One region of the Mesorhizobium robiniae genome, then DNA from elsewhere that is predicted to be linked to it. Evidence: riboswitches for the same ligand, from Rfam matches in the RefSeq annotation. Region 1 holds a riboswitch; each other region holds the start of a gene.

Region 1 (9,462 bases):
CTTACAACTACCAGGACCATCTCTACGACAAGAGCCGCCCCGAGAACCTCGGTTTCCTCGAGCGCTTCCGCGCCCTGCTCGACGAGTATCCGGCGACGGCGGCGGTCGGCGAGGTCGGCGATTCGCAACGCGGGCTGGAGGTGGTGGCGGCCTATACCGCCGGCGGCAAACGCGTGCACATGTGCTATTCGTTCGACTTCCTGGCGCCCGAAAAAATCAGCGCGTCCAAGGTGCGTTCGGTGCTGGAAGCCTTCGGCAAGGTCGCCAGCGACGGCTGGTCGTGCTGGGCCTTCTCCAACCACGACGTGATGCGCACTGCCTCGCGCTGGGCGGCCGGTGAAGCCGACCAGACCGCCTATCTCAAGGTGATCTCGGCACTGCTGATGTCGCTGCGCGGCTCAGTCTGCATCTATCAGGGCGAGGAGCTTGGTCTAGGCGAAGCGGAATTGCAGTTCGAGGATCTCCAGGACCCCTACGGCATCCGCTTCTGGCCGGAATTCAAGGGTCGCGACGGTTGCCGCACGCCGATGGTCTGGAATGCCGCCGACAGCAATGGCGGCTTCTCCAAGGCAAAGCCATGGCTGCCGGTGCCGGCCAAGCACCTTTCGCAAGCGGTCGATGTGCAGCAGGGCGACGACAGCTCGCTGCTCGAACACTACCGGCGCTTTCTCGCCTTCCGCCGATTGCATCCGGCCCTGGCCAAGGGCGATATCGACTTCATTGAAAGCGAGGGAGACACTGTCGCCTTCACGCGTCGCGAGGGCAACGAGCAGATCGTCTGCGTCTTCAATCTCGGCAGCCAACCGGCGGAAGTCAATCTCGGCGGACGCTCGCTGCAGCCCTTGCCGAGGCACGGGTTTTCGGGACAGACTGGCGCCGGTTCTATCCGCCTCGGCGGCTACGGCGCCTCGTTTGGGCGCATCGACTAAGTTTGCAATTCACTGGAGGGAACCATGGCCGATGTCACGCTAAGGCAAGTGAAGAAATCTTACGGCAATCTCAACATTCTGCACGGCATCGACCTCGACATAAAGTCGGGCGAGTTCATCGTCTTCGTCGGGCCTTCGGGCTGCGGCAAGTCGACCTTGCTGCGGTCCATCGCCGGGCTTGAGGAAATCACCTCCGGAGAGCTCAGGATCGACGGCGAGGTGGTCAACGACGTGCCGCCGTCGAAACGGGGCATCGCCATGGTGTTCCAGTCCTATGCGCTCTATCCGCACATGACCGTCTACGACAACATGGCGTTCTCGATGAAGATCGGTAAGGAGAGCAAGGCCGAGATCGACAAGCGGGTACGCCAGGCGGCGGAAATCCTGCAGCTGACCAAATATCTCGACCGCTTGCCCAAGGCGATGTCGGGCGGCCAGCGCCAGCGCGTCGCCATCGGCCGCGCCATCGTGCGCAACCCGAAGGTCTTCCTGTTCGACGAGCCGCTGTCGAACCTCGACGCGGCACTGCGCGTCGCCACCCGCATCGAGATCGCCAAGCTCAAGGAGTCAATGCCTGCCACAACGATGATCTACGTCACCCACGACCAGGTCGAGGCAATGACGCTGGCCGACCGCATCGTGGTGCTCAAGGACGGTCATATCGAGCAGGTCGGCACGCCGATGGAGCTCTACAAGAAACCCGGCAATCTGTTCGTCGCCCAGTTCATCGGCTCGCCGGCCATGAACATCCTGCCGGCGACGATCGACAAATCAGGCAACACGACCATCGTCAGCCATGTCGGCGGGCGCAAGGCGACGGTGCCGATCGCCACGCCGGCGTCAGTGAAAGGTGCTTCGGTGAGCTTCGGCGTGCGGCCGGAGGATCTGGCGATCGCTAGCGGTGCGGATTATCTTTTCGAGGGAATGGTCGACTATGTCGAGCAGCTCGGCGAGGTCCAACTCGTCTATGTCGACATCGGCCGCGCCGACCTGCCGCTGGTGACCAAGCTGCCCGGCAATGTCGAGGTCAAACGTGGGGCAAAGCTGCGGCTGAGTGCGGACGCCGGCGACCTCCACATCTTCGATACGGACGGGCGGTCCTTCACGCTTCACGAAGCGGAAGCAAAGGCGGCCTGAGAACGGCAGCAAGACTGCCGATATAAGCAGTTTGGCGAAGCCAAAAAACAAGAGCGGCGGGCAAAGCCCGCCGCTCTTGCGCTTTCAAGTCGCTGTTAGCGGCCGAAGAGGTTACGGTCGCTGCCGTGGACGGGCTTCTCGTCAGCCGGAACCGGATTCTGCGCCGAAGCAGAATTCTGAACCGAAGCCGTATACGAGCTGTCGACCGCAACCGCCGGCTGGTTGGCGCCGTTAGATCCAAAGTTGTCGCTACCGGCAAAAGCGCTGCCGGAGATGGCCAAAATGGCGGCGGTGGCAAGAATGATCTTTTTCATTTCTAGTACTCCAGATTTGTCAGATCCCTCGCGGCGGACTTGGCCGCCGCTGTCTGGGATCAGCTGTTAATGGTGGGATCAGCTGTTAATTGCCGAAAAGGTTACGGTCGGCGCCCTGGACAACGGGCTTTTCAGCGTGAGCCGGCTTCTGAATGGAAGCCGTGTAAGAGCTGTCGACCGCAGCAGTCGGCTGGTTGGCGCCGTTGGACCCATAATGGTCGCTCCCGGCAAAGGCGCTGCCGGTGATGGCCAAAACGGCGACGGCAGTAAGAGCAATCTTTTTCATTTTTGGTACTCCAGTATCTTAGTTTTCGGTCCGTCTAGCGGCGTGTCTTGGAAGGAATTCGCGTCGTTCGGACGACCCCTATCTGGGAAGGCCATCCGGCAGATTCCAATCACGAAGTTGTTCCGTGTGGACCAAGAATCTACACCTTGAAATTGTACCAGGTGCTTCTATCTGCATCGCTTTAGTTTTTGTTTTCAAACACTTAAGCCAAATTCACTATTAGCCCATTTGACGGATTGGCGGACCTGCGTTCACAGCGTCATGCACGCATTGTCAACAGAAACGAACCGTTCGGTTCGATTTTAATAGTGGCTAATAGTCACTTTTGGAAACTGTTAACCTTCTTTGCCTCCGCCGCGGGTCGGATTCGATGCCACGACCGCCAGCAATGGCCGCCGAAAAATGGGGTCCCAGCCCTGCTATTGCCAACCTGCAGGTTTGGCCGGCTGTGTCGCGCCGCATGGATACGATGTCGCTTTCATGCCGACAGTCGGCCGGCCGTCATGATTAGATCACGCCATCTCAGGTGCCGCTTGGTGACGACGAAGCGGAGAATTGGGAAGCCGGTCAGAACCCGGCGCTGCCCCCGCAACGGTGGTGGAGTTCAAGTCGCAACGGGAGACCACTGGGCCACAAGCCTGGGAAGGTGTCGCGACCGCCCGCAAGGACACTCCAGAGCCCGGAAACCAGCCCGAGGTGTTGAACTCGACTGATCGCGGTGGGCGGTCAAGAGGTGGATGATGCATGCCGGTTCTTCACTCGCCTGCGGCCGATCCTTCCTCCATCACCACCAGTTCAGTCCTTGGAGCGACGTGCGTCCACTTGGACGCACAAAGTACGCTCCAAGACTTTGAATCTGCGCATAGTGCTTTCCGAAAATCGATTCCGATTTTCGGGCCGATGCGACGAAAGCGAGGACAGGACATGGATGCGCGCAACGACATGCTGAGGCTCTTGCACGGCCGCAGGCAAGGCTTTTCGCTCGAACAGCCCTTCTACACCGATCCTGATTTCTTCAAGCTCGACATGGAGCTGATCTGGTATCGCGACTGGCTGTTCATCGGCCATGATTGCGAATTGCCGAAGCCGGGCAGCTATATCACCGCCCAGATCGGCGATTATCCGGTTGTGCTGGTCCGCGACCAGCAAGGCAAGATCAATGCCTTCCACAACTCCTGCCGGCATCGCGGCAGCCGCGTCTGCAATGCCGACAAGGGCACGGCGGCGAAGCTCGTCTGCCCTTATCACCAATGGACCTACGAGCTGGACGGCCGGCTTCTGTTCGCCCGCCAGATGGCGGACAGTTTCGACAAAAGCCAGTTCGGCCTGAAGCCGGTCGCTTGCGAGAGCGTCGGCGGCTACATCTTCATCTGCCTGGCCAAGGAGCCCGCCGATTTCGCGCCGATGCGCGCCATGATCGAACCTTACCTATTGCCGCACCGGCTGCGCGAGGCAAAGGTCGCCTTCGAATCGACCATCGTCGAGAAGGGCAACTGGAAGCTCGTCTGGGAAAACAACCGCGAGTGCTATCATTGCGCCGGCAATCATCCGGAACTGTGCAAGACATTCCCGGAAGCGCCGACCGTGACCGGCGTGCAGGGCGCCGACAGCGATCCGGAGATGCTGGCGCACTGGGCGATATGCGAGGCAGCGGGCCTGCCGAGCAAGTTCCGCATCGATCCGGCCGGACAGTACCGCGCCACCCGCGCGCCGCTGCTGCGCGACGCCGTCAGCTATACGATGACGGGAAGACGCGCCGTGAAGAAGAACCTTTCCGACAGCGTTTCCACGGACCGTATCGGCTCGCTGCTGCTCTATCACTATCCGACGACCTGGAACCACATCCTCGGCGATCATGCGGTCACCTTCCGCGTGCTGCCGATCAGCGCCACGGAAACCGCCGTGACGACCAAATGGCTGGTCCATAGGAACGCGGTCGAAGGCGTCGATTACGACCTTGCCGAACTCACCCATGTATGGACCGAGACCAACGACCAGGACCGCCGCATCGTCGAGGAAAACGCCTTCGGCATCCTGTCGCCGGCTTACGAGCCCGGCCCTTATTCGGAACTGCATGAGGGCGGCGTCATCCAGTTCGTCGAATGGTACGCCTCGTTTATCGGACCGCGCCTTGCCGAGGACGGCCGGCCGGCGCTGCGCAGCGTCGCCTGAAGAGAAACGTGAAGAGATGAACGCAATGACGGATCTCGGGCTCTACCGCCATCTCGACGATATGGCGCCCTGGAACGACAGGCTCCAGGTTCTGGAAGTGATCGGCGTCAGCGACGAGGCGCCTGACGTGAAGACCTTCACCTTCCGCTCCGACAACCAGACCTGGTTCCGCTACAGACCGGGGCAGTTCGTGACGCTGGAGCTGCCGACCGCCGACGGACCGCTAATGCGAACCTATACGCTGTCGTCCTCGCCGTCGCGGCCATTCTCGATCGCGGTGACGGTGAAGGCGCAGGCCGGCAGCGTCGGCACGCGCTGGATGTTCGACAATCTCAAGCCCGGCGTTCACGTGAAGGCCTATGGGCCGGCGGGCGACTTTTCGCTGCACAGCCATCCCGCGGCCAAATATCTGTTCATTTCGGCCGGCTCCGGCGTGACGCCGATGATGTCGATGCTGCGCTGGCTAAACGACTGCGCGCCCTGGACCGATGTCGGCTTCGTCAACTGCGCGCGAAAGCCCGAGGAGATCATCTTCCGCAAGGAACTCGAGCTGCTCGGCAGCCGCATGCCGGGCCTGACGCTCGGCTTCATGATCGAGGAGCGCTCCAGCCGCGAGGGCTGGTTCGGCCATATGGGCCGGATCGACGCGATACGGCTGCCGCTGCTGGCACCGGATTTTCGCGAGCGGGAAATCTTCTGCTGCGGCCCCGACCCGTTCATGCGCGCCGTGCGGCAGATGCTGGAGGCCGCCGGCTTCGACATGACCAACTATCATCAGGAAAGCTTTGCGGCTCCAGTGGTGGAGGAAATACCGGCCCCGTTCGGCTCGCCGGCAAAGGGTGGGCCGGCAGAGGGTGGGATCGAAGCCCCTACCGAGGCCGCAACACCGATCCGCTTTTCGCTTTCGGATATCGATGCCGACTGCGTTGCCGGCCAGACCGTGCTGCAGACGGCGCGCGCTTCGGGCGTGCGCATTCCGGCGGCCTGCGAGTTCGGCCTGTGTGGAACCTGCAAGGTGAAAAAGGTCTCAGGCACAGTCGAGATGAGCCACAATGGCGGCATCCTCGATCACGAGATCGACGACGGCTTCATTCTTGCCTGCTGTTCGAAGCCGCTGTCGGCGTTGGAAATCGAGGCCTGAAAGGCAGGCGCCCAGAGCGCGTCGCGTCTGACCGGCATCATGCGACGCATATCGTTATCGCAAAACCGCGGCACATTTTTGCGCGACATGCATCAGACCCCGTAGCGCTCGGTGCGGATGAGGCCTGCCGGAACGCCGGCATCGATCAGCGCCTGGGCGGCGGCCGACACGAAGGCATTCGAGCCGCAGACAAAGGCGAAACTTGGCGGTGCCGGAAGCCGCATCATCGATTGCTCTATCATCGCAACATCGACCCGCCGCGAATAGTCCGCCGGGCGGCGGGCGGCCTCGCGCGTCAGCGTCAGCACCAGATCGAAGCCGTCCCGGCTAGCGTGGAAATCGATCAGCTCGTCGCGAAAGATCACCTCGTCCCAGACCCGCGCGGAAAACAGCAACGCCGCGGGCACCGTCGATTTCCGCGCGGCACGATGACGGATCATCGCCATCAGCGGCACCACGCCCGACCCGCCGCCGACCAGCAGAAGCGGGCCGCCGTCGCTGTCGGACCAGACGAAGTGGCCGCCGAGCGGTCCGCGCAACTCGACCTCGTCGCCGACCGCAGCGACCTCGTGGAAGAAGGGCGAGACCTCGCCGTCATCGAGCTTTTCGATCGCCAGCTCGATCGTCTCGCCGGCTTCCGGCGCCGAGGCTATGGAGTAGGAGCGGCGCGCCTGGTAGCCGTCCGGCGCCGTCAGCCTGACATCGACATGCTGCCCGGCACGATAGGCGAAAGGCCGCGACGGCTGGAGGAAAAAGCTGGTGACGCGCGGCGTGCGCTTTTCGATGCTGGTGATGGTGACCGTCTGCCAGGGCGACTGCGCTGCCGGCCCGTCGCTCATGGATCGCTCGTATAGCGCTGCTCGCGCCACGGGTCGCCATAGATGTGATAGCCGCGCAACTCCCAGAAGCCAGGCTCGTCGCGCTCGGTGAACTGCAGCCCGTTCAGCCATTTGGCCGATTTCCAGAAATAGAGATGCGGAACCAGCAGCCGCGCCGGGCCGCCATGGTCCGGCGTGATCGGCTTACCTTCATAAAGCAGCGCCACCATCGCCTTGCCGCTGGTGAGGTCCTTCGTCGGCACGTTGGTGGTGTAGCCGTCGAACGACAGCGCCAGCGTGAAGCCGGTCGGCGGCTCGATGCCGGCATCCGCCAGAATATCGTCGACCAGCACACCCTGCCAGGCCGTGTCGAACTTGGTCCAAGCGGTGACGCAATGGATGTCGCGGGTCATCTTGCTCATGGGCAAGGCATTGAATTCGGCCCAATTCCACTTCTTGATCGGCCGCGGCCCGTGCTTGAGCGTGAACGACCACTCCTCGGTGCGCACACGCGGCGTCGGCCCGGCCGACAGCACCGGAAACCCTTGCTCGAGATACTGCCCCGGCGGAATGCGCGCATCCGCATCCGTCGGGGGCTTTCGTCCTGAAGAGAAGCCGCGGGTGACCATCGAGACAATCCGTTTGCTTGAGGCCGTTACCGGCCATCACCAGTCTTCTCGAAGATGCTCTGGCGGGCAACCATAATTTTGGCCGCAACCTCGCGGCAATGCGCCGCTTCAGCCCTTGGCGAGGGGCACGGCGACGAACATCTGCGCGTCGCCGCGTTCGACGAGCAGCAGCACGGACTTCTTGCCAGTCTTTCCGGCCTTGGCGATCGCCTGGTCCGCCTGTCTGGCGTCCCTCACCGGTGCCTGATTGACGGCGACGATGATGTCGCCGGGCTGGATACCGGAAGCCGAGGCCGCCTTGTCAGGATTGACGCTCTCGACCAGCGCGCCGCGCTGGTTGGGCGCCAGGTTCATTGCCTGCCGGACATCCGGGGTGACGTCCATCAGGCCGAGGCCGATCGCAGGAGCACGAAGGCCCGGCTGTGCGGACGGTGTCTCTGGTCCGCCGCCGGCCGATGCCGTCTCCACATCGTCTCCATTGCGCCCGACGTCGACGGAAATTTCGACAGTCTTCCCTTTGCGCCAGACATCGAGCGTTTCCGTGGCTCCCGGCGCGACGTCGGCAACGGCACGCGACAGGTCCTTGGGGTCCTTTATCTCTTGGCCGGCGAAGCTGGTGACGACGTCGCCGGTCTCGACCCCGGCTTTTGCTGCCGGCGAGCCGTCAGTGACCTCGGAAACCAATGCACCGCTGGGTTGGCCGAGACCGACGGCGCTCGCCACATCCGGCGTCACCGGCTGGATCTGAACGCCGAGATAGCCATATTGGATGGAGCCGCCCTTCATCAGCTTGGCGACGACCTTTTGCGCCTGGTCCGACGGGATGGCGAAGCCGACGCCGACGCTGCCGCCATTCGGCGAAAAGATCGCCGTGTTGATGCCGACGACATTGCCGTTCACATCCATCAGCGGACCGCCTGAGTTGCCGTGGTTGATCGGTGCGTCGATCTGAATGAAATCGTCAAACGGCCCGCTGTGCAGATCGCGGCCGCGCGCCGAGACGATGCCTGACGTAACCGTGGTGCCGAGACCGAACGGGTTGCCGAAAGCAAGCACCTGATCACCCGGCATGAGCTTGTCGGAGTTGCCCCATTTGACGGTCGGCAGGTCCTTGTCGGATTTGATCTTGAGGACAGCGAGGTCGTTCTTGGCGTCGCGGCCAACCAGTCTGGCAGGAAGTTCGGTACCGTCGTCGAGCGTTACCTTGATCGACGTGGCGCCATCGATGACGTGATTGTTGGTGACGATGGTGCCGTCGGCGGCGACAATGAAGCCGGAGCCGAGCGCCTCTGCGCGAGGCGCCTGCTGAGGTGGCGTCCTGGGGCCGGGCAGTCCCTGGTCGCCGAAGAACTGACGGAAATAGTCGTCGAAGGGTGAACCGTCGCCGAAGGGAGCAGCATCGCTCATGGTCTCCGACTGTGCCTTCATGACTGTGGTGATCGTCACCACTGCCGGTTTGTCGGCCGCGACGATCGGGGCGAACGATCCATTGGGTACCGTGATGCCGGTGACGGGAGGCGTTACTGTTTCTGCCAGAGCACTACTCAGCTTGGGGGCGAGGGGCACGATGAAAGGGCTGACGATCAGTGCGGCGCCCAGCAAGGCGGCGACGCGATGTCTGCGAAGAATGTGAATGGGTGACATGGCCGTTGTCCGGGCGAGAAATTGGTTGGGCACCGTGGCGTTCCGGCTGGGGAACCGCCCATTCGGCGTGTCGAGGGTCGCCTTGCCTGTCTCGCCTGGCGCGGCAGCCGACCGGATCGACAGCCCCCGCATCTAGGGCGCCGATTGGGGTTTCCAGATGATATTACGAAGATTTAATATACGGCTGGGTGTCGCCCGCAGAAACCCGAAAACAAAAAACCCGCCTCGGCGGCGGGTCGTAGGCGCAGTCAGCACCATGAATAAATTCCTAGCATAACTGCCGTCACAAGTCAAGCGAAATTGTTGGCAACCAGAGCCCAATCGCCTGGGTGGCGGTGGTTGGCGAAAGCCGCGATGACCGCCACTCCCCCCTTGCGGGCAGGGCAATCGCA
Region 2 (9,462 bases), on a different contig from region 1:
TCAGGAACGGATCGATCCAGTTGCCGATATCCTCGACCAGCCTCTGCGGCAGGTCCTGGTGGACGCCGCCGGGCCGGAAATAGGCCGCATGCATGCGCGAGCCGCTGGCCCGCTCATAGAATACCATCAGCTTTTCGCGCTCGACGAAGCCCCACAGCGGCGGCGTCAGCGCGCCGACATCCATCGCCTGCGTCGTCACATTGAGAATGTGCGACATGATGCGGCCGATCTCGCAATAGAGCACGCGGATCAGTTGGCCGCGCTTCGGCACCTCGATGCCGAGCAACCGCTCGGCGGCAAGCGCGAAGGCATGCTCCTGGTTCATCGGCGCGCAATAGTCGAGCCGATCGAGATAAGGCACGGCCTGCAGATAGGTTTTGGCTTCGATCAGCTTTTCAGTGCCGCGATGCAACAGCCCGATATGCGGATCGACGCGATCGACGACTTCGCCATCGAGCTCCAGCACGAGGCGCAAAACGCCATGCGCCGCAGGATGTTGCGGGCCGAAATTGATGTTGAAGTTGCGGACAGAAGTCTCAGCCACGGCTCACGCGTCTCCAGGCCATTTCTTGAACGCCACAACCCACAAAAGAACGAGATTCAGAAGCGGGACAACCATCAAGATGCTCAATGCGGAGGGCCAACCGGCTCTCGGAAAGATTCGCCAGTACGGCACGATCAAAGACGCAAAAATGATCATGATAATCAGCCAATGAAAAACGGAGAAGCTGCCCATCAACACGCCCTCATTGTTTTGCCTTCTCGTCTCCTGGCAGGACGTAATCCGTCCCTTCCCATGGCGAGAGAAAATCGAAATTGCGGAATTCCTGCTTCAATTCCACCGGCTCGTAGATGACCCGCTTGGCTTCGTCGTCGTAGCGCACCTCGACGAAACCGGTCAGCGGGAAATCCTTGCGCAGCGGATGACCCTCGAAGCCGTAATCGGTCAGAATCCGCCTGAGATCGGGATGGCCCGAGAACAGCACGCCATAGAGATCGTAGGTTTCGCGCTCGAACCAGTCGGCGCCGGGATAAACGCCGGTGATCGACGGCACCACGGTCTCCTCGTCGGCCTGGACCTTGATGCGGATGCGAATATTCTGCTTCGGCGACAGCAGATGATAGACAACGTCAAAGCGCTTGGCCCGCGACGGATAATCGGCGCCACAGACATCGATGATCGAAATGAACTGGCAGTTTTTATCGTCGCGCAGGAAGGTCACCACCTCGATCAGATCGTGCGGCTCGACAGAGATGGTGAGTTCGCCATAGGCAAACACCGCATCGCTTATCCGGCCGCTCAGCTTCTCGCCGAGATAGGTCGAGAGTTCATTCAACGACAGGCTCATCATCCCGCTCACCGCTCGATCGTGCCGGTGCGGCGGATCTTCTTTTGCAACAGAAGGATGCCGTAGAGAAGCGCCTCAGCGCTCGGCGGACAGCCGGGCACGTAGATGTCGACCGGCACGACGCGGTCGCAGCCGCGCACCACCGAATAGGAATAGTGGTAGTAGCCGCCGCCATTGGCGCAGGAGCCCATCGAGATGACGTATCGCGGCTCCGGCATCTGGTCGTAGACCTTGCGCAGCGCCGGCGCCATCTTGTTGGTCAGCGTACCGGCAACGATCATGATGTCGGACTGGCGCGGCGACGCGCGCGGTGCGACGCCGAAGCGCTCGCTGTCATAGCGCGGCATCGAGGTATGGATCATCTCGACCGCGCAGCAGGCGAGGCCAAAGGTCATGAACATCAGCGAGCCGCTGCGGGCCCAGGTGATCAGCGCCTCGGTCGAGGTGACAAGAAAACCCTTGTCGGCCAGCTCGTTGTTGATCTCGAGGAAGAAAGGATCATTCGCCCCCACCGGCTTTCCGGTGCTGGGGTCGAGAATGCCTTTTGGCTTCGGCGCGACGAGCGTGCCGGAATTGTCGCTCAATCCCATTCCAGCGCTCCTTTCTTCCATTCATAGGCAAAGCCGATGGTCAGCACCGCCAGAAACACCATCATCGACCAGAACCCGAGCATGCCGATCTGGCTGAAAGACACCGCCCACGGGAACAGGAAGGCCACTTCCAGATCGAAGATGATGAACAGGATCGACACCAGGTAGAAGCGGATGTCGAACTTCATGCGGGCGTCGTCGAACGAGTTGAAACCGCACTCATAGGCGGAAAGCTTTTCCGGATCTGGGTTGCGGTAGGCCACCAGGAAGGGTGCGGCAAGCAGCGCCAGGCCGACGACCAGCGCCACGCCGATGAACAGGACGATGGGCAGGTACGAACTCAACAATGCGTTCATGCTGCGGCTTTCCGTTAGCGGCCAATCCACTCTGATTACAGCACCGGACCCACTTGCGGAAGCGTGACAGTTTAACCACTGAACCGTTTTAGGGGGCTCTATGCTGCAACGCGGCGAGGGTTAGCGCAGGGCTTTCGGCGAAGCAAGTCAAACCTTGTTCAAAACACGGTGCTGGACGGCATATCCGGATAAACTGGTCCGATCCGCTCCTGTTTGATTTCCTTCACTTTTTACTCCACTTTTCTCTCCTGACATATATCCCGCCAAAACCCTGCTAGCATAGCGCGGAATCATTGGTCGCTTCTCGTTCGAAACACCCTCAGGGCCTCGCCTGCATGAAGGAAAAAATCTCACTCGCCGCAGCCCGGCGCATCGCGCTCGCCGCCCAGGGTTTCACCGACCCTCGGCCTAACGGCACGCCGGATCGCCGCCATCTGACCCGGGTGCTTGCCCGCACCGGCCTGTTGCAGATCGATTCCGTCAGCGCGGTGGTGCGCGCTCACTACATGCCGCTCTATTCACGCCTCGGCCCCTACCCGCTGGCACTGCTCGACAATGCCGCCGTGACACGCAAGCGCCTGGTTTTCGAATATTGGGCGCACGAAGCCTCCTTTCTGCCGGTCGAAACCTATCCGCTGATGCGCTGGCGCATGCAGCGGGCCGAGCGCGGCGAGGAAATGTATAACGGGCTGGCGAAGTGGGGCCACGAGCGTGCCGCCTACATTGAAGAGATTTATCGCGAGGTCGTCGGGCGCGGCCCGATCGCTGCTTCCGCCCTCGAAGGCCAAAAGGGAAACGGCGGCTGGTGGGGTTGGAGCGATGCCAAGCACGCTTTCGAATGGCTTTTCTGGGCCGGCCGCATCACCACGGCATCGCGTCGTGGCTTCGAGCGGCTTTACGATCTGCCCGAACGGGCGCTACCGCCGGCGGTGCTCGACCTGCCGGTGCCCTCCCCTGAGGATGCGCATCGCGAATTGTTGCGCATCTCCGCCCGTGCCCATGGCATCGCGACATCAGGCGACCTGCGCGACTATTTCCGCCTGTCGCCGGCCGACATGAAGGGCCGGCTGGAGGAACTGGTCGAGTTGGGCGAATTGCTGCCGGTGCGCGTCGAAGGCTGGAGCAAGCCGGCTTACCTTCACAAGGACGCCCGTTTTCCGCGCAAGATCCAGGCGCGCGCGTTGCTCGCTCCGTTTGATCCCGTTGTCTTCGAGCGCTCCCGAACGGAAAGGCTGTTCGACTTCCGCTATCGCATCGAGATCTACACCCCGGCCGAAAAGCGCCAATACGGCTATTATGTGCTGCCGTTCCTGCTCGGCGAGAGGATCGTGGCGCGCGTCGACCTCAAGGCCGACCGCCCCGCCGGCGTGCTGCGCGTCCATGCGGCCTATGCCGAACCCGGCGCACCGGCCGAAACAGCGGCCGCGCTGGTCGAGGAATTGAAGCAGATGCAGGGCTGGCTCGGCCTGGAACAGATTGAAGTCACGCCCGCAGGCGATCTAGGTCCGGCGTTGGCCGACATCATCGCGTCGTAGACACGCGTTGACACGCCTGCATACACAAGCCTAAATCCGGTTCAGACGGTCTCCTCTCGGCAAAGGGAGGAGCCAAGAGGGAATGCGGTGCGAAATCTCGATTTCAAATCCGCGGCTGTCCCCGCAACTGTAAGCGACGAGCCAAGGCCGAAAACCACTGGGACGGTCCCGGGAAGGTGGCACCAAGGCGATGACCCGCGAGCCAGGAGACCTGCCGTCTAGGACTTAAAGAATCCGATCGCCTGGCGGGTTTTCCGGGCAAGGAGCCTGATTTGGAACGCGACAGCAGTTTTCCAGCTGAGACAGCGGACGTATCGTCCGGCGATTGTGATACCTTGGCCGGCGTCACCGTGATCGTCTGCGCCTCCTGCCGCGACGAGACCGGCTCCGACGGCCATCCCCGCGCCGGCGAACTGCTTGCCGAGGACACGCGCCGCGCCGCATCAGGCGAAAATATTCGTATCCGCACCGTCGAGTGCCTCGGCAACTGCAAGCGCCGCCTCAGCGCCGCGATCCTGCGCGACGGCTGCTGGAGCTATGTCTTCGGCGACCTGACCGCGACCAGCGGCGCCGATCTCGTCGCCGGCGCAAAGCTCTTCGCCACCTCGACCGATGGCCTCATTCCATGGCGCGGCCGCCCCGATTGCCTGAAGCGCGGCCTCGTCGCCCGCATTCCTCCCCTCGACCTTTTGAAGGACCAGACATGACCACTTCCGTCTCCCGCGTGCCCTGCACCGTCGTCACCGGCTTCCTCGGCGCCGGCAAGACGACGCTGATCCGCCATCTGCTCGAAAACGCCGGGGGTAAGCGGCTGGCTATCATCGTCAACGAGTTCGGCGATATCGGCATCGACGGCGAGATCCTGAAAGGCTGCGGCATCGACACCTGCCCCGAGGAAAACATCGTCGAACTGGCCAATGGCTGCATCTGCTGCACCGTCGCAGACGACTTTGTCCCGGCGCTCGACCAGATCCTGTCGCTGACGCCGAAGGTCGACCACATCCTGATCGAAACCTCCGGCCTCGCTCTGCCCAAGCCGCTGGTCCAAGCCTTCCAGTGGCCGACGGTGAAAAGCCGGGTGACGGTCGACGGCGTTATTGCCGTGGTCGACGGACCGGCGCTGGCCGAAGGCCGCGTTGCCAACGACATGGACGCCCTGCAGGCGCAGCGCGCGCAGGACGAGACGCTCGACCACGACGATCCGGTCGAGGAAGTGTTCGAGGATCAGCTCGCCTGCGCCGACCTGATCATATTGTCGAAGAGCGACCTGATGGACGCCGCCGGCTCGGCCCGTGCCAAGGCCATCATCGGCGAGCACGCCGCGCGCGCCGTCAAGATCGTGCCGGCCTCGCAGGGTAAGGTCGATCCATCTGTGCTGCTCGGCCTCGGCCTCGCCGTCGAGGACGACATCGAGAACCGCAAGACCCATCACGACGACGAGCTCGACCACGAGCACGACGACTTCGATTCCTTCGTCATCGATATTCCGTCGATCGCCAATCCCGATGAGCTGGCTTTGCGCGTCGCCACGGCGGCGGAGGAAGAAAATGTGCTGCGCGTCAAGGGTTTCGTCGAGGTCGGCGGCAAGCCGATGCGGCTGTTGCTGCAGGCTGTCGGGCCGCGGGTCAATCATTATTACGACCGCGCCTGGACCGCTGAAGATGACCGCCGCTCGCGCCTCGTCGTCATCGGCCTGAAAGGGCTGAACCGCCCGGCCATCGAACGTATCCTCGCTGGCTGACCTCAGGCACGAGCCGCGATGCACATCCTCACCACAACATCCGCCTCGCTCGACGACCTTGCCGAGCCTGTCGATCTCAGGCAGACGCCTGCGGATGTCGTGGCGCTGTCCTTCACCGACAGCGATCTGGCCGGGCTGGCGGCGGCGTGGAAGGCGGACGCGGATCGCCTGCCGTCGATGCGGCTTGCGGCTCTGCGCGACCTGCGCCATCCGATGTCCGTCGACCTCTGGATCGACAGCGTCGCCCAGCACGCCAAGGTCGTCCTGGTTCGTATCCTCGGCGGCTATGACTGGTGGCGCTATGGCTGCGACCAGCTTGCCGTTGTCGCACGAGATCGCGGTATCAAGCTGGCGCTCCTACCCGGCGAGAGCCACGACGAGGATTTGCGGCTGATCGAAGGCTCGACGCTGCCCCGCGAGGAGTTGGACGGCCTGCTCGGCTATTTTCGCGAGGGCGGCCCGGAGAATATGAAGACGCTGGTGCAGAGGCTGGCAAGTCTTGCCGGATCGAGTGTAGCGGTCGCTGAACCTGTCAGCGTGCCAAAAGCCGGCTACTATCAACCGGGACTGGGGGTTCTCGAGCGCGGCGTCCCCCTCCCCCTCGAGGGGAGGGTCCGGCCGCAGGCCGGGGGTGGGGTCGCCTCTGACACGCGCCAACAGAAAAAAACGTCGAGCACTGCCGCAGCGATCCCACCCGACCCTGCGGGCCACCCTCCCCTCGAGGGGGAGGGAGACGCCGCGCCCATCATCCCGATCCTCTTCTACCGTTCGATGCTTCTTGCCGCCGATGTCGCGCCCATCGATGCATTGTTCGAGGCGCTCGGACAGCGCGGCATGGTCCCCGTTCCCATCTTCGTCTCCAGCCTCAAGGACCCGGCATCGCTCGCCTTTGTCGAAACCGCGCTCGCGACCCTGAAGCCCGCCGCCATCATTACCGCCACGGCGTTCGCCTCCAGCGCCGGGCCCGGCGTCGAAACCATCTTCGACCGCGCCGGCGTGCCGGTGTTCCAGGTCATCGTCGCGACAACACGCCGTGACATCTGGCAAAACAATCAGCGCGGCCTGGCGCCTGCCGACCTTGCCATGCATGTCGTCCTGCCCGAGCTCGACGGCCGCATCCTTGCCGGCGCGATCTCCTTCAAAGGCGAGGTCGAAACCGATCCAGCGCTGGCTTTTCGCGCCTTCGCCAACCGGCCAGAGCCGGACCGGGTGGCGCAGGTGGCGAACCGTGTCGAGGCTTTCATCCGCTTGCAGCGCACATCGCGCGCGGAACGCAGGCTTGCGATCCTGATCCCCGACTATCCAAGCGCCCCCGGCCGCACCGGCTACGCGGTCGGTCTCGATGTGCCGTCCAGTGTGTTGGCGATGCTACATGACCTGAGCGAACAGGGCTACGCCGTTGAAGGGATTCCGCGAACGCCGCGTGAGTTGCTGGATGCGTTGGAGCGCGGTGACGAAGGACTGGGACTTGCGGATTATCTGACCTTCTCCACGGAATTGCCGACAGCGGCGCTCGCTGCAGTAGAGGCGGCTTGGGGGAAGGCGGAAGATGAGACAGGGTTGCGCGAAGCGCCCCCCTCTGTCCTGCCGGACATCTCCCCCTCAAGGGGGGAGATTGGCAGTTTCGACGACGGCTCTCCCTCAACATCCTCGGTAATTGGCGAAGGCAGAGACGACAGCGCAATCTCCCCCCTTGAGGGGGAGATGTCCGGCAGGACAGAGGGGGGTGTTCAAGCGCCTACTTTTGCAAAATTCCCCTTCCGCGCCGCCATCCTCGGCAACATCACCGTAGCCCTCGCCCCTGACCGCGGGCGCTCGGCCGACCGCCGCGCCGACTACCACGACCCGACATTGCCGCCGCGCCATGCGCTGATCGCCTTTGGTCTTTGGCTGCGCAAGACGCTCGGCGTCCATGCCCTCATCCATGTCGGCGCCCATGGCACGCTGGAATGGCTGCCTGGCAAGACCGTTGCGCTCAGCGAAACCTGTTTTCCCGAGATCGTCACCGGTCCCCTGCCCGTCATCTATCCCTTCATCGTATCCAACCCAGGAGAGGCAGCACAAGCCAAGCGGCGCATCGCCGCCGTCACCCTCGGCCATCTGCCGCCCCCGCTGACTGGCGCCGGGCTCGACGAAAACCAGCACCGGCTTGAACGGCTGGTCGACGAATATGCCCAGGCCGACGGGCTCGACCGCCGCCGCCGCGACCGCCTGGCGAAGCTGATCGTCGAGACCGCGCAGAAGACCGGTCTCGCTTCCGAAGCCGGCGTTGCCAAAACCGACGCGCCAGACGAAGCACTGCGCCGCATCGACGCCTGGCTCTGCGACCTCAAGGACTTCGCCGTCAAGGACGGCCTGCACATCTACGGCCGGTCGCCGGAAGGCGAGGCCGATCCGCTGCGCGAACAAAGTGCGGCGGCCGAGAAAGCAGCGCTGCTTGCCGCCCTAGACGGCCGCCATGTCGCCGCCGGTCCTGCCGGTGCGCCGGCGCGGGGGCGGCGCGATGTGCTGCCGACCGGCCGCAACCTGTTCACATCGGATCCGCGCTCCATGCCGACGCCGACATCCTTCGATCTCGGCAAGGCGGCGGCTGAAGAGGTGGTACGCAGCTACATGCAATCGCATGGCGACTGGCCGCGCTCGCTGGTCATCGACCTGTGGGGCTCGGCCTCGCTGCGCACCGGCGGCGAGGAGATCGCGCAAGGCCTGGCGCTGATGGGCTGCCGGCCGCAATGGGATTCCGCCACCGGCCGCGTCACCGGCATCGAGGTGCTGCCGCCGGCCGCCCTTGGCCGCCCGCGGGTCGACGTCACCTGGCGTATATCAGGCCTATTCCGTGACATGTTCCCGACCCAGATCGCCCTGATCGATGCCGCCGCCAACGCCGTCGCAGCCCGTGACGAGGACGCTTCGGAAAACCCGCTCGCGGCAAGGACCCGCGCGGACGGGAAGATCAGCCCGCGCATTTTCGGCACCTCGCCTGGCACCTACGGCGCCGGCGTCGAGGATTTATTGTCGAGCGGCGACTGGGGCGCGCGCGAGGAGATCGGCCGCGCCTACCTCGATGCCACCTCGCACGCCTATGGCGGCGCCGAGGGCGAAGGTGTCTCAGTGCCCGGCGCCTTCGAGGATCGTATCGCTGAGGCCGACCTTCTCGTCCACACCGGCGACGACCCCGGCCGCGACATCCTCGAAGGCTCCGCCGACGTCGCCTTCATCGGCGGCTTTTCAGCAGCGCTTGCGGCACTCGGCAAGAACGCCGATGTCATCGTGCTCGACACCACGGACCCGCAAAAGCCGAGGCCGCGCTCGATTGGCGAGGCGGTGTCTCGGGTAGTTCGCGCCCGCGCGGTCAACCCGCGCTTCATATCAGGCCAGATGCGGCACGGGCCGCGCGGTGCCTCGGAATTCGCCGAGACGGTCGACCGGCTGGTCGGTTTCGCCGAGACCACCCACGCCATACCGGGCGCGCTGATCGAGGCCGTGCACGATGCCTATCTAGGCGACCCCGTGGTTCGCGCCTTCATCCTGCGCGAAAACCCTTCCGCCGCGAAGGTCATCGCCGAGCGCTTGTTGTCGGCACGGCGGCGTGGTCTGTGGCATCCGCTGCGCAATTCCATCGATGACGATCTCGCCGCGCTGATCGCCGAGGCCCAGGCGCTGGGGGTGGCGGCATGAACGCCTTCTCCCGACGTGGCGCCTGCCCTGCTCTGTCCGCGCCGATGCAGACCGGCGACGGCCTTTTGGTGCGACTCAACCCGGTCGCCGGAGGACTCTTGCCGAAATTCTTGATCGGGCTAGGTGAATCCGCCTTGCGCCATGGCAACGGCATCATGGAAGTGACGGCCCGCGGCAGCCTGCAGATCCGCGGCCTGACGCCGGCAAGCGCAC
Region 3 (9,462 bases), on a different contig from region 1:
CGACATGAAGGTTACGAAAATGATCTGCAACGCAAAGTAGATTAGGACGAAACAGAGAGCGGGATCCGCACCCAGCCATCGGCGCTTACGTGCACCGGACAACGCTTCTGAAATGGAACTTTGCTGCATCGTACTTTTCGGGAGCTCGATCCTGAACTAAGGAATAAGGCGGTCGCCAACATCCGCTACACCATTGCAGTCGTCGGGAAAATGGTCGGCTGTACATTGAAGGTTGGGCCATCGTGGTCGCTGTCGGTGCCGAGCCCTTACTGACGCAGAGCCGCGCCAACGCGGCGATAACCGTAGAATTCGAACTCGTCGCCGATTGCGATCATCGCCTCCACAATCGCGGTATCAACGCTACGCTTTTCGCGACGGTCATGAGATCCAGGCGCGACCCTCTCAGTGGCTTACCGGCCTTCCGGAAGCTTTTCTCGATATCCGTCTCGGTACCACGCGTCGGACTTCACCACCGGGAAGACGAACCGCGGCGAGCGAGATTTTTGGGCGCCTGCCCGCCAAAAGCCATGATCGCGCTTATGTCAGGCGGGCATGACCGTTGCGAAAATCGAAAACCCCGATGCCCGATCAAGCCTTGACCGGCGCACGCTGCTGAAAGGCGCCGGCCTTGCCGCGCTGGCCGGGCTCGCTGCCTGCGCCACTGTGCTGCCCACCGGCGAAGGCGCCGGTGTTTCTGCTTCCGCCGCCGGCACGCTGACCAGTATCCGCGCCTCGGCCGGCCTCGCACCACTTGTCGCCGATCCTCAGCTCGAAAAGGCAGCCTTGCAACAGGCCGGCTATATGGCCCGTGGCGGCCGCATGACCCACACCACCGGCTGGGGCAAGGGATTTGCCTCGCGCGTCAAGGGCAACGGCATCACCGGTGCGGCTGCCGAAAACATCGCCGAGGGCCGCTTCGACCAGCAGAAGCTGTTCGACATCTGGATGAATTCGGCCGGCCACCGCCGCAACATGCTTGACCCGCGCTTCACCCGCTTCGGCCTTGCATATGTGCGGGACGGCCGCGACAGCTCGCGGCGCTACTGGAGCCTCGTTCTGGGTAAATAGGAGACGTGACCGGCGCGCCGACCAATCCTCTCATCAATCCATATGCGCAGCGGGCGCCCCGCCGGCGGCCGGACCAGCCTTTGGCTTGCGCAGCAGGAAAACGAACGGGATGGCAAACAGCGTCATCATCATCAGCAGCTTGAAGTCGTTGACGTAAGAAATCATCATCGCCTGGATATTGACCATGCCATCCATCTGGGAGAGCGCGGTGGGATCGCCGCCGGCCGCTGCCGGCGACGCCGCCCAGAGGTTGGGATTGAACGGATTGATGTGAGCCGAAAGCTCGCTGTGATTGACCTGCGTGTTGCGTACCAGCAGAACCGTCACCACCGATACGCCGATCGACGAGCCAAGATTGCGCACCAGGCTGAACAGCGCGGTGGCATCGGTGCGGAAGCGTGTATCCAGCGTGGCGAAGGCCACGGTCGACAGCGGCACGAACACCATTCCCATCCCAAGGCCCTGGATGACGCCGGAGCTGAGGATGAGCCAATTGTCCATCTGCGGTGAGAAGCCGGACATGGTGTAGAGCGATTGCGCGGTCAGCAGAAAGCCGATGACGACGAGGATCCTGGCATCGATCCTGTGCATGATGCGGCCGACCAGGAGCATCGCAACCATCGTGCCGATACCGCGGGGACCTATGACGACACCGATGGTCATGGTCGGATAGCCGAAGATGGTCGCCAGCATTGGCGGCAACAGCGACATGCTGGCAAGGATGAGCACGCCCATGACGAAGATGAACGCCAGCCCGGTCACGAAATTACGGTCGAGGAAGATCTTCGGGTCGATGAAGGGATGCTCCGCCGTCAAGGTGTGAATGATGAACACCCAGAAGCCGGTGATGGAAAGACCAAGCTCGATCCATATCTCGACCGAGGAAAACCAGTCGACCTCGCCGCCGCGGTCCAGCATCAGCTGCAGCGCGCCGACGCCGAGCGAGAGCATGGCGAAGCCGAAGAAATCGAAGCTGCGTATACGCCTTGCAACGGCCGGCAAGTAGGCGGCCATGCCCAGGAAGGCGAGGATGCCGACGGGCAGGTTGATGAAGAACACCCAGCGCCAGTTGAAATTCTCGGTCAGCCAGCCACCCAGCGTCGGGCCCAGGATCGGTCCCAGCATGATGCCGGCGCCCCAGATGGCCATAGCCTGGCCGTGGCGTTCCTTGGGATTGATGTCGAGCAGGAAGGTCTGCGACAGCGGTACGATCGCCGCGCCGAACACGCCCTGCATGAGGCGGAACAGCACCATGGTTTCAAGGCTCCATGCCAGGCCGCACAGCATGGAGAAGACAGTGAAACCGACCACCGCCGTCAGGAACAGCTCCTTGCGGCCAAAGCGGTCGGCCAGCCAGCCGGTCACCGGTGTCATGATCGCCGCTGCAACGATGTAGGAGGTCAACACCCAGTTGATGTTGTCGGGGGAAGCGCCGAGATCGCCGGTCATGGTCGGCAGCGCGACGTTGGCGATCGTGGTATCGAGCGCCTGCATGATCGTCGCCAGCATCAGCGCCACCGTGATCAGGCCGCGGTGCGGCACTTCGCGAAAGGGTTCTGGCGTGTTCATGATGTGGAACTTCCGGCGGGTAACAAAAACGTGTACACAAGAGCTACCTTGAGTCAGCGCATCGTGCTTTCCGAAAAATCGATTCCGATTTTCGGGCCGGTGCGTTGGGTTTCCGGGCGGCGAGGCCTTTCCGTATGGAGAGACCCTCATCGCGGTGGGACGCGACTATCGATGTGGGGGTTACATCGACCGAGTGTCTCGATAAACGGGCGCCTGCCGCCCGGAAACCTGAGGACCGAAGGGCTACGTCGGGTTGTCCGGGTTTTGGCCAGGCCGCAACGCGGCCCGGTTCACACCCTCAACCCTTCGCCAACCTCCCATCGGACCGATCCTGTCATTCAGTTCGCAAGAATGGCGAGTAATTCTATTTAGTGCTCGCCCGCCGTGGCGTGGCCGAAGATGCTCGGAAAGCCCCGCGCCACGCCGGTGTCCACCGTGACGGTCGCGCTCATACCGGTGCGCAGCGCCATCTTGGCGTCGGCATCGGCCAGCTGCAGGCGCACCGGAATGCGCTGGGTAACCTTGACCCAGTTGCCGGTGGCGTTCTGGGCAGGCAGCAGCGAGAACTCGGCCCCCGTGCCGGCGCCGATCGCCTGGACCGTGGCTTCGAACGTCTTGCCCGGATAGGTGTCGACCACGATTTCGGCCTTTTGGCCGGGCTTCATATGGGTGAGCTGGGTCTCCTTGAAATTGGCGTCGATCCAGGTATCGGCGGTCTCGACCAGCGAAAACAGCGGCGTACCCGAGCCGACATACTGGCCAACCTTGAACGAGGCAGCCTGGCTGACGATGCCGTCGGCCGGCGCCCTGACCGTGGTCTGCGCCAAATCGTAGGCAGCCTTGTCGCGCGCGGCGAGCGCCGCCATCACGGTCGGATGCTTGTCGGTCTCGATATCGGGATTGCCGCCAAGCGCCGCCTTGGCCCTGAGGATACCCTGCTCGGCCACCGCCAGTTGCTGCTTGGCCTTGTCGAGATCGTTCCTGGCCTCGTCCAGCGACGACTTGGCATTGATGCCCTTGCGGGCAAGGTCGGCGGCACGATCGTATTGCGACTGCGCGTAGTCGACCTGGCTGGCGTCGGACTTCTCCTGCGCTATCGCCTGGCTGTAGGCCGCACGCAGCTGCTCGACATTGAGGCGCGCGGCGGCCACTGCCGCATCGGCCTGCGCGAGCGCGATCCGGTAGGGCTCGGGATCGATAACGAACAGCACATCGCCCTGCCTGACGGACTGGTTGTCGAAAATGTCGACCTGAACGATGCGGCCCGCCGTATCGGCGGCAATCGAGACCTTGGCCTGCTGCAGGTTGGCGTTTTCCGTCTCCTGGTAGCGGCCACCGGTCACCCAGACGTAGCTGCCGCCGGCGATCAACGCCACGGGGAGCGCAAACATCAAAAGGAAGCGGCCGGCACGGCGCTTCTTCCTCGGCGCCACCGGCGCTGGCTGCGGAGCAACCGTAACCGGCGCTGCCGCCGGCTGCGCGGGAGCGTCCATCTCCAGCTTGGTTGCATTCTCATCTACTTTGGCTACCGCGTTCATGCTGCTGCGCCTTCTGTACTCTTGACTTTTTCGCAGGACGCCGTGTCGCCGTCCGCCAGGTTTTCGGCCATCGTGTCCAGTGCCTTGATCAGGACGCGGCGATCTTGCGGCGACACGCCGGTCAGCGATTCCTCATAGACTTCGCCAGCGAGGCTCTTCACTTCTGCGTAGGCCTCGCTCGCCTTGGCAGTTGGAAAGATCATGCGGACGCGGCGGTCGGCAGCGTCGGCACGACGCTCGATCCAGCCGCCCTCCTCCATCCGGTCGACCAGGCGCGATACGCTGATCGGCTCGATCTCGAGGAGTTCGGCGAGCCGCGCCTGGGTGATGCCTTCTTCCTTGGCGACGCGGACCATAAGCCGCCATTGCGCCGAGGAAAGGCCGAGCCCGCTGGCCTTCGCCTCGAAGCGCTTGCGCATCAGGCGCTGCACGTCGTGGATCAGAAAGCCCAATCTGTCGATGCCGTCGGAAACCATAAGCGGCATATATTATAAGCGTGCTCATCATTCAAGGAGCCGCATTGTGCCAGAAGGCGGCAAACTTGCATGACAGTCATGCCGGACGATTGCGAATGAGCATCGTGACGACGAAGAAAGCACCGACCGAACTGGTGATGATGCCGATCGGCAGCTCCTGCGGCGGCAGCAGCGTGCGCGCCAGAAGGTCGCTTGCCAGCAACAGCACCGCTCCGAACAGGGCGCAGCTTGCAATCAGGCGCAGGTGCAACGGACCGGCCAGGGTCCTGGACAGATGCGGGATCATCAGGCCGACGAAACCTATGACGCCGGCGACCGAGACTAGGATCGCCGTCGAGAATGCGGCGACGAGAAATGTCGTCCTGCGCATCCGCGCAACCGGGACGCCGAGGGTTTCGGCGGCATTTTCACCGGCCAGGAAAGCGTCGAGCCGGCGGTGATTCCACAGCGCATAGGCAAGGATGGTGCCTGCGCCCAGAGCAGCCAGCCCGACATTGTCCCATCGCGCCAATCCGAGCCCGCCCATCGTCCAGAACAGCACCGAGTGCGCGGCGCGCTGGTCCCCGGCAAAGACGAGATAATTGGTCAAGGCGGTGAACATGAACGAGACGGCAAGGCCGGCCAGTATCAGCCGTTCGGGCCCTTGCCCCCTCACCCGGGAAACCAGCAGAAGCACGATGCCAGCGGCCAATATGCCCCCGGTGAAGGCGGCGAGCGGCAACGTCCAGATGCCGAAATGGTCGCCAAAAATGGTGATGACGGAAACCGCGCCGGCCGCGGCACCGGAAGACAGGCCGAACAGGAATGGGTCGGCAAGGTCGTTGCGCGTTACCGTCTGCAGCAACGCGCCGATGACGCCCAGCCCGGCGCCGACACAGATGGCCATGATCGTGCGCGGCAGCCTGAGATCGACGACGATCTTGGCGATCGGACCGGACACGATGTCTCCGTCCAGTCCGGCCGCATGTCCGAGCGCCGCAACCACGTCTGTCAGCGGGATCACCGTCGATCCATAAGCGATGGACATCAGAGCAAGCGCGGCCATCGCTGCTGCTCCTGCTGCCATCGCCAATTCGAACGCCCGGTGGCGCAAGCTCAAAAAGCTTCCGGGTGCATCGCCCTGGCGATCTTGCCGATCGCCTCGATATTGGCCGGCCCAGGCGTCAGTTCGGCATAGCGCAGTGCTACGAAGCGTTCATTCTTGACCGCATCGGTCTCCTTCATCGCCGGATGGGCTTTGAGGAAATCGAGCAGTTTCCTGTAGCCGCCACCCTCCTGGTAGTCGAGCAGGACCAAGAATTGCGGATTACGGGAGGCGACCGTTTCCCAATCCGTGTTGCCCCAGCTCGTCTGCATATCGGCCATGATGTTGTCGCCGCCGGCAGCGGCGATCATGGCGCTGGGAATCGCGAACTTGCCTGACGTAAAGGGTTTGTCTTCGCCAGAGTCGTAAAGAAACACCCGCGTACCCTTGTGGTCGCCGACCTTTGCAGTGATATCGGCGAGTTGCGCTTTCCAGTCCGAAACAAGTTTTTTCGCCTTGGCCTCCTTGTCGAAAATCCTGCCCAGCTTCTCGACGTCGCCATAGAGCAAGTCCATCGAGGCAGCGGGGCGGTTGTTGTCGAGATGGACGCAGCTTTCCGTCAGCACCAGCGTCTTGATACCGTGCGGCGCCAGCGTATCGGGCGTCACCTCGCCGCCCGGCTTCATGCCGTAGTACCAGCCGGCGAAGAAGAAATCGGGCTCGACGGCAACGAGGTTTTCGAGTGTCGGATACTTTGGCGCGAGTTCCGGGATCGAGCCCTGCTCGGCCTTGAATTCCGGACCGACCTTGTACCATCCGGTGATGCCGGTCAGGCCGACGATCGACGGTTGCAGCCCCAGCGCGAAAGCCATCTCGGCCATGTTCAGATCCTGGATGACGGCGCGCTTCGGCGCGGCGTCGAAAGTCAGCGGCGTGCCGCAGCTGTCAACGGTTACCGGGAAAGCAAAGGCGGTTACCGGAAAAGCCAAGGCGGTCTGGGCAAGCAGAAGGGAAGCAAAAGACAGTGCGAGGCGTTTCACGGATGTTGCTCCTTGGTTAAATCGGAATAGGCGCGGTTTGGAACTTCGAAGACCGTGAGTTCGCGGTCTTCGGTGGGATGGCGCAGCCGAAGCACATCGACGCCGAAAATCTCGCGGATCAACTGCTTGGTTAGCGCCTCGCGCGGACCGGCGAGTGCCTGCAGGCGGGCCTCATTCATCACCGCCACTCTGGTGGCGAATGGCGTGACCAGCGACAGATCGTGAAGCACCGCCACGACGGTCATGCCAAACTGCGATACGAGTTCGAGAAGTTCGCTGCGGGCGCGCGGATCGAGGTGATTGGTCGGTTCATCGAGGAACAGGATTTTAGGCTCCTGGGCGATGGCGCGTGCCAGTTGGGCGCGCTGCCGCTCGCCACCGGACAGCGAGCCGATCGTGCGGCCGACCAGCGGCAGCAGGCCGGTTCTACGAAGCGCTTCGACGACGATGTCGCGTTGCTCGCTCCTCCGGCGCAAACCGGCATGCGGGACGCGCCCAAGCTCGACGTAGTCGATCACGGCAAGCCGCGGATCGGGCTGATCGGTCTGGCCGACGACCGCCATGTGCAGCGCCCGCTCGGCGGCCGAGAACGTCTCCAGCCGGCGGCCGGAAAATCTCACCTCTCCCGCGCTTGGCCGCAGCGTACCGCATAGCATGCGCAACAGCGTCGTCTTGCCGGCGCCGTTGGGGCCGATGATGGCGAGGCGGTCGCCCGCCGCCACCGAAAGGCTCACCGCGCTGACCAGGCGCCGACTATCCGCCGTCGCGCTCAGTTCGCGCGCTTCAAGAAGAGGCTGGGAGGCGTCCAACTTACCGTCACTTTCTCAATGGCGACGGAAGGAAGCTGGACCGACCGGCCGACAAGACCGATGTCCACGTCTCCTCCCGGCACACCCCGTCCGGTCAACTCAAGCCGATGGCAGGTCTCCTGGCTCGCGGGTCTTTGCGCCATCCTGCCTTCCCAGCCTTGCCGGCCAGTGGCATTTCGGATCTTGCTAACCGCTTACAGTTGCGGGGGCAGCCACGGCCTCGATCCGAAGATCTCACCGCGTTCCCTTTTCACCCCTCGCCTTTCGACTCGGGGACCATCAGTCGCCCACCCTAATTTCCCGCCAATCACAGCGCAATAAATTTCCGGGGCTCGGAAAGCCACGAGAGCTAGGATCTTGTCAGAGGGAGTCATATGGGCCGCCGTTATGTAATAACGTTACTATCTAGACGTTGCCTGCTCCTGTCAAGCTCTTTCGCCTGACGCCTTCGACTGCCGGCCGCCGTCGCTCGCGATTTGCGCAATGCGCAATTTCGATCAAACTGCGAGCTCCAGGAAACGGCACGATGACCTGCCGACGCGAAGACTTTGCCAATGTGAAGACTGGCCCATGCAAGGAGCCAAATGAATCCGACCGAGAAAGCGCTGTGGTTCGTCGAAAGCCATCTGCCGGAATCCGTCTCGCTCGACGATGTCGCCAAGAGCAGCGGGGTGTCGCGTTTTCACGTGACGCGGGCATTCGGTGCGGCGACCGGCCGTTCGGTGATGGGCTACATGCGTTCTCGCCGGCTGACCGAAGCGGCGCGCAAGCTCGCCGCCGGTGCACCCGACATCCTCTCGCTCGCGCTCGACACCGGCTACGCTTCGCATGAGGCCTTCACCCGTGCCTTCCGCGACCAATTCGGCACCACGCCGGAACTGGTGCGCGCGCAAGGCTCGCTCGACAACCTCGATCTCGTGGAGCCGATCCTGATGAACCAGTCCGTCCTCACCGATCTCGACCCGCCGCGTTTTGAGACCAGCCGGCCGTTTCTCATCGCCGGTCTCGGCGAACGCTATAGCTGCGAAACCAGCGCCGGCATCCCGATGCAGTGGCAGCGGTTTGGCCCCTATATCGGCAACATTCCAGGCGAGATCGGCGACGTCGCCTATGGCGTCTGCGTCAACGGCGACGACACCGGCAATTTCGACTACATCGCCGGCGTCGAGGTGTCCGATTTTTCGGACCTGCCGAGGGAGTTTTCGCGCGTGCGCGTGCCGGCGCAGAAATACGCCGTGTTCGCCCATCGTGACCACATCTCGACCATCCGCCGCACGGTCAACACGATCTGGAACAAATGGCTGCCGGCCTCCGGGCACGAGATTGCCGATGCGCCCGAATTCGAGCGCTACGGCCCCGAATTCGATCCGCGCAGCGGCAATGGCGGGCTGGAAATCTGGATACCGGTCAAAGGGTGAGGCGGGCGGCCGCAGGCCGACGCCGAAGCGTAGGAAGTGCTGCTACAGCTCCAGGTTCCAGTTCTGGCCGACCAGATCCTTGCCGAAGGAATGGTGGCGCTCTTCCTCGGCAAGCTTGAAGCCCGCCGCCTCATAGATGCGGCGCGCCGAGACGAGAATGTCGTTGGTCCACAATGTCAGCGTCTTGTATCCCTTCGCACGGGCAAAGCCGATGCATTCCTTGACCAGTCGCTTGCCGATACCGAGACCGCGCGCCGAGGGCTCGACATAGAGCAGGCGCAGCTTCGCCACCGTGTCCGACTGGCGCACGACAAAGACCGAGCCAACGACTTCCCCCTCCCGCTCGGCGATCCAGCTGCGTTCCCATTTCGGATCGAAGGATTTGACGAAGGCGCCGAGGATTTCGGCGACCAGCGCCTCATAGGTTTCGTCCCAGCCATATTCCTGCGCGTAGAGCAGGCCCTGGCGATGAATGATCCAGCCGATGTCGCCGACCTGCAAAGGCCGCAGCATGTAGGGA

The links. A riboswitch is a leader RNA that binds a small molecule or an ion and turns the genes downstream of it on or off. The one in region 1 is predicted to bind cobalamin.
Region 2: another riboswitch for cobalamin. It lies ahead of ABID19_RS12315 (DUF1636 family protein); the one in region 1 lies ahead of ABID19_RS08405 (aromatic ring-hydroxylating oxygenase subunit alpha).
Region 3: another riboswitch for cobalamin. It lies ahead of ABID19_RS26765 (ABC transporter ATP-binding protein); the one in region 1 lies ahead of ABID19_RS08405 (aromatic ring-hydroxylating oxygenase subunit alpha).

The regions. Positions count from the first base shown of each region.
Region 1 covers NZ_JBEPMC010000003.1:59,990-69,451, forward strand. Annotated here, with positions in the region: gene bglA (beta-galactosidase BglA) at 1-929, shown strand, start outside; gene ABID19_RS08390 (ABC transporter ATP-binding protein) at 954-2,066, shown strand; gene ABID19_RS08395 (DUF680 domain-containing protein) at 2,162-2,380, opposite strand; gene ABID19_RS08400 (DUF680 domain-containing protein) at 2,466-2,666, opposite strand; cobalamin riboswitch at 3,174-3,375, shown strand; gene ABID19_RS08405 (aromatic ring-hydroxylating oxygenase subunit alpha) at 3,591-4,838, shown strand; gene ABID19_RS08410 (FAD-binding oxidoreductase) at 4,864-5,979, shown strand; gene ABID19_RS08415 (FAD-binding oxidoreductase) at 6,072-6,818, opposite strand; gene ABID19_RS08420 (molybdopterin-dependent oxidoreductase) at 6,815-7,426, opposite strand; gene ABID19_RS08425 (DegQ family serine endoprotease) at 7,535-9,070, opposite strand.
Region 2 covers NZ_JBEPMC010000004.1:84,448-93,909, reverse strand. Annotated here, with positions in the region: gene ABID19_RS12340 (NADH-quinone oxidoreductase subunit D) at 1-544, opposite strand, end outside; gene ABID19_RS12335 (NADH-quinone oxidoreductase subunit C) at 747-1,349, opposite strand; gene ABID19_RS12330 (NuoB/complex I 20 kDa subunit family protein) at 1,358-1,939, opposite strand; gene ABID19_RS12325 (NADH-quinone oxidoreductase subunit A) at 1,930-2,295, opposite strand; gene ABID19_RS12320 (winged helix-turn-helix domain-containing protein) at 2,631-3,830, shown strand; cobalamin riboswitch at 3,860-4,063, shown strand; gene ABID19_RS12315 (DUF1636 family protein) at 4,103-4,537, shown strand; gene cobW (cobalamin biosynthesis protein CobW) at 4,534-5,571, shown strand; gene cobN (cobaltochelatase subunit CobN) at 5,590-9,249, shown strand; gene cobG (precorrin-3B synthase) at 9,246-9,462, shown strand, end outside.
Region 3 covers NZ_JBEPMC010000011.1:171,092-180,553, forward strand. Annotated here, with positions in the region: gene ABID19_RS26730 (glycosyltransferase family 39 protein) at 1-129, opposite strand, end outside; gene ABID19_RS26735 (CAP domain-containing protein) at 553-1,068, shown strand; gene ABID19_RS26740 (DHA2 family efflux MFS transporter permease subunit) at 1,102-2,637, opposite strand; gene ABID19_RS26745 (HlyD family secretion protein) at 3,006-4,175, opposite strand; gene ABID19_RS26750 (MarR family winged helix-turn-helix transcriptional regulator) at 4,172-4,651, opposite strand; gene ABID19_RS26755 (FecCD family ABC transporter permease) at 4,728-5,696, opposite strand; gene ABID19_RS26760 (ABC transporter substrate-binding protein) at 5,747-6,715, opposite strand; gene ABID19_RS26765 (ABC transporter ATP-binding protein) at 6,712-7,524, opposite strand; cobalamin riboswitch at 7,617-7,820, opposite strand; gene ABID19_RS26770 (AraC family transcriptional regulator) at 8,109-8,942, shown strand; gene ABID19_RS26775 (bifunctional helix-turn-helix transcriptional regulator/GNAT family N-acetyltransferase) at 8,985-9,462, opposite strand, start outside.